Regions from separate parts of the Streptomyces sp. NPDC018000 genome, predicted to be linked through region 2. Evidence: riboswitches for the same ligand, from Rfam matches in the RefSeq annotation. Region 2 holds a riboswitch; the other holds the start of a gene.
The links. Region 2 has a riboswitch for S-adenosylmethionine ahead of ACH4EW_RS21190 (aminotransferase class V-fold PLP-dependent enzyme). Riboswitches for the same ligand answer to the same signal wherever they lie in the genome.
Positions count from the first base shown of each region.

Region 1: it holds a riboswitch for S-adenosylmethionine, as region 2 does, so the genes downstream of both, thrC (threonine synthase) here and ACH4EW_RS21190 (aminotransferase class V-fold PLP-dependent enzyme) in region 2, are expected to answer to the same signal.

Region 1 covers NZ_JBIRGM010000007.1:139,822-142,210, forward strand. Annotated here, with positions in the region: gene ACH4EW_RS18415 (trehalose-6-phosphate synthase) at 1-100, opposite strand, end outside; gene ACH4EW_RS18420 (glucosyl-3-phosphoglycerate synthase) at 155-1,105, opposite strand; SAM riboswitch class I at 1,259-1,424, shown strand; gene thrC (threonine synthase) at 1,443-2,389, shown strand, end outside.
Region 2 covers NZ_JBIRGM010000010.1:74,051-76,439, reverse strand. Annotated here, with positions in the region: gene ACH4EW_RS21190 (aminotransferase class V-fold PLP-dependent enzyme) at 32-1,483, opposite strand; SAM riboswitch class IV at 1,659-1,776, opposite strand; gene trpD (anthranilate phosphoribosyltransferase) at 1,861-2,389, opposite strand, start outside.

The DNA of each region.
Region 1 (2,389 bases), on a different contig from region 2:
CGTCGAGCGATCCGTCCGTGGCGAGGGTGTACGACACCGGGCCGCGGTTGGACGCAACGAGGACCTGGGCAGCGGACTGGGCTTCGTGCTCGGAGACCATGTTGCGGAATCTAGCCGGATCACGAACCGCCCAAACGTGCGAAGTCAGGCCGTGTCAGGCCGCGTGGCGGGAAACGTACTCCTCGATCTCGCGCATCGGGGGCCGCTCCTCGGTGTCCACCGCATGGGTGCGCGGTACGAAGCCGTCCGCGCCGCGCTCGAACTGGATGAGCGAAGGCCGTACCAAGTGACCGCGGGACAGGCGGAGCTGAGCGGTCCGGTAGATCGCCGCCGCCATCCGTCCGAGCGCCTGCCCGTCCTGGTGGCGGTGCTTGCGCACCCCCACGTCGACCTGGGCCAGCGCGTCCAGACCCACCGTGTGCAGCGCATCGACCAGGAGGCCCAGTTCCACTCCGTAGCCGACAGGGAAGGGAAGCTGTTCGAGCAGGGAGCGGCGTGCGGCGTACTCCCCGCCCAGCGGCTGGACGAAACCGGCCAGCCGCGGCCAGTGCAGATTGAGCAGCGGACGGGCCACCAGTTCGGTGACGCGACCCCCCTGAACTGCGGTTTCACCGAAGGGGCGGTCGTACATCGCCTTCACGAACTGCACGTTCGGCTCGGTCAGCAGCGGGCCGACGATGCCGGAGACGAAGCCCGCCGAGAAGTCCTTCAGATCGGCGTCGATGAAGCAGACGATGTCACCGCCGGTCACCAGGAGCGACCGCCACAGGACCTCGCCCTTGCCGGGCACTGCGGGTATCCGGGGGAGTATCTCGTCCCGGTGCACCACCCGGGCGCCGGCCTCCCGGGCCACCTTCGCGGTGTCGTCCGTGGAACCGGAATCGATCACCACGAGTTCGTCGACCAGCTGGACCTTCTCCATCAGCTCGCGCCGGATCGTCGCGACGATCCGGCCGACCGTCGCCTCCTCGTTCAGCGCAGGCAGTACGACGCTCACGCTGCCGCGGAGCGGGTCCCTGGCCTTGGCGGCCAGGAGACGGTCCAGCGGGCGGTCGGCTGCCGACCAGGAACGCCTGGCCAGCCAGCGTTCGACCTCTTCCAGCACGGTCGATACTCCCTGTATGTGATCCATCTCGCGGTTTGGACGACTATCTCAACTCTCCGATGCTTCGGTTACAGTCTTGAACAACGCGGACGGCCGTCGCATGCCGGGGTCGGTCCGCCGATAAACGCCTGGATCGACGATCCAGTGCCACAGCGCTCATCCAGAGGGACTGAGGGAACGGCCCGTTGAAGTCCCGGCAACCCTCCCATCCCCCAGCTCTCGGCTTCGCTCGAGCAGGGGAGGCCCCATTCCGCGAGGCCACGGTGGGGAAGGTGCCAATTCCGTCTTGTGGCGAAACGCGTCGCAAGGAAGATGAGGAGAAAGGGCCTCCGCCATCATGGCCGTGCAGACTGTTGCAGCAAGTACCAACTCTTCCGCCGTAGCTCTCGACCTCGGTCCCGCCGCGGCGCTTTCCTGCCGCGAGTGCGGCGAGCGTTTCGAGCTCGGCCCCATTTTCGCCTGTGCGTCCTGTTTCGGACCGCTCGAAGTGGCGTACGACCTGCCGAGCGGCTCCCCCGACGAGCTGAAGAAGCGCATCGAGGCCGGGCCCGACAACATCTGGCGTTACGCGCCGCTGCTGCCGGTACCCGCCGATGTCGCGGACAAGCCCAACCTCAACCCCGGTTTCACCAAGCTGGTCAGGGCCGACAACCTCGCCCGCGAGCTGGGCGTCACCGGCGGCCTGTACGTCAAGGACGACTCCGGCAACCCGACGCACTCCTTCAAGGACCGTGTCGTCGCCATCGCCGTCGAGGCCGCCCGTGCCTTCGGTTTCACCACCCTCTCCTGCTCCTCCACCGGCAACCTCGCCGGTGCGGTGGGCGCCGCCGCCGCCCGCGCCGGCTTCCGCTCCTGCGTGTTCATCCCGCACGACCTGGAGCAGGGCAAGGTCGTCATGGCCGCGGTGTACGGCGGTGAGCTGGTCGGCATCGAGGGCAACTACGACGACGTCAACCGCTTCTGCTCGGAGCTCATCGGTGACCCGCTCGGCGAGGGCTGGGGCTTCGTCAACGTCAACCTGCGTCCGTACTACGGCGAGGGCTCCAAGACCCTGGCGTACGAGATCTGCGAGCAGCTCGGCTGGCAGCTGCCCGACCAGATCGTCATCCCGGTCGCGTCCGGCTCGCAGCTCACGAAGATCGACAAGGGGCTTCGGGAGCTGATCGAGCTCGGTCTCGTCGAGGACAGGCCGTACAAGATCTTCGGCGCCCAGGCCGAGGGCTGCTCCCCGGTCTCCACCGCCTTCAAGGCCGGTCATGACGTCGTACGGCCACAGAAGCCGAA
Region 2 (2,389 bases):
CCCCCCACCCCGCCGAAGTGCTGCGTGCTTTTCAGAGCTGCGCTGCGCCCGGGTCCGGGACGCAGCGGCCGTCCTCGGTGCGGTACTTCCACTGGGCGCCCTTGCTCACCAGCTCCTTGACCGCGCGGACGAATCGCTCGATGTGCTCGTCCGGCGTACCGGCGCCGAAGCTCACCCGGATCGCGTTGAGCGAGGGGGTCCCCCCGGTCGAGCCAGTTCGAGACCGGGGGATCTCGCCCGGCCCGGCTTCGGGCGCGCCGCACTCGCCGACCTCCTGCGGGTCGCTGCCCAGCAGGGTCCGGACCAGCGGATGGGCACAGAACAGTCCGTCGCGGACCCCGATTCCGTACTCGGCGGAGAGCACGGCGGCGAAGTGTGAGCTGTTCCAGCCCTCCACCACGAAGGAGATGACGCCGACCCGTGGAGCGTCGTCGCCGAACAGCGAGAGCACCTTGACCTCGGGGACGTCGGCGAGACCGGCCCGGACCGCGGTGACGAGGCGCTGCTCCCGGGCGACCAGGTTGTCGAAGCCCGCCTCGGTCAGCGCCCTGCAGGCAGAGGCGATGGAGTACGCGCCGATGACATTGGGAGAACCGGCCTCGTGACGGGCGGCCGTGGAGTGCCACTCGACGTCGACACCGCCGTCGGTGCGGCGGGCGACCTTGCGCGAGGCCCCGCCGCCGGCCAGGTACGGCTCGGCATCCTGCAGCCAGTCGGCCCGGCCCGCCAGCACACCGGAGCCGAACGGCGCGTACAGCTTGTGTCCGGAGAAGGCGACCCAGTCGACGTCCAGCCCGGCGATGTCGACGGGGTGGTGCGGGGCGAGCTGCGCGGCGTCCAGCACGATCCGGGCACCGTGCGCGTGCGCGGCAGCCGCCAGCTCCTTGACCGGCCACAGCTCGCCGGTGACGTTGGAGGCGCCGGTGACGCAGACCAGCGCGGGGCCAATGGGGCCTCCCCTGCTCGAACGGAGTTGAGAGCTTGGGGAGGGGTCACGATCGGCGAGCGCCCGCTCCAGCGTCTCGACAACCTGGGCCGGGGTGCGCGGGGCGTTCAGGTAGGTCACCCGGGCGTCGCGCCACGGCAGCAGCGAGGCGTGGTGCTCGGTCTCGTACACGAAGACCTGACAGTCGGCGGGAATGACGGCGGCCAGCAGGTTGAGTGAGTCGGTGGTCGACCGGGTGAAGATCACCTGGTCGTCGGCGCGACAGCCGAGGAACTCCGCGACGGTCGCGCGGCTGTTCTCGAAGAGGTCCGTGGAGAGCTGCGAGAGGTACCCGGCGCCGCGGTGGACGCTGCCGTAGTACGGGGCGTACGCGGCCACGTCGTCCCAGACGCGCCGCAGGGCCGGGGCACTGGCGGCGTAGTCGAGAGCGGCGTACGTGACTTCACCACCCGTGACCAGCGGAACCGTTACATCCTCACCCAGAACCGGCAGAGGGGTACAAAGCGACTGGTTGGCGGCAGCGGTGAAGACAGACATGGTGAACTCCCGTAACAGGCAGGCGAATTGCATGCGCCGGCGGATACGCGGCAGCGCAGCAGAAAGTGAAGAAGAGTGTGCGGAGGAGGGCCGAGAAGCCCTATCGCATTCGCGTGCTCACAAGAGACTCCCTAGGGACCAGGACCCCGGGGGCTGGCATTCACAGATGCCGAGGGGCCCGCGCTTGCCGCAGACCTCGCTGCCTACGGCCTGGTCTTCACCCGGGGCACCCCGCCACGGACGGAGGGTTGCCGGACAGCGGGCCGGGGCCGTAGTCGCTGTCACTCATGACCTGCCCAGCATCTTGCCATACGTCCATCAACGCGCAAGGCGCGGTCCAAGATCTGGACCGCGCCCCGCGTCACCATTCCGTCCGGTCAGGCGTTGCTGGCCGCCACCCAGCGCTCCAGTGCCTGCCGGGCCGCCCCCGAGTCGATGGACTCGGCGGCCTTCGCGATCCCGGCGGCGAGCTGCTCGTTCAGCGTGTCGTCCGTCGGATCCAGCGCAACCAGCGCCGCCGCCGAATTGAGCAGCACGGCCTCCCGTACGGCCCCTCGTTCGCCGGCCAGCACCCGGCGGGCCACATCCGCGTTGTACGAGGCGTCGGCACCGCGCAGCGCCTGGGCCGGCACCAGCTCCAGACCGACATCGCGCGGGTCGAACGCCTCCTCGCGCACCGATCCGTCCCGGACCACCCAGACGCGCGAGGTCGAGGTCGTCGCCAACTCGTCCAGGCCGTCGTCGCCACGGAAGACCAGCGCCGAATTGCCGCGCTCGGCAAGGACACCGGCGACGATGGGCGCCATCCGCAGGTCGGCGACGCCGATGGCCTGGGAGCGCACGTCGGCCGGGTTGGTGAGCGGCCCGAGGATGTTGAACGTCGTCGGGGCGCCGAGCTCCTTGCGG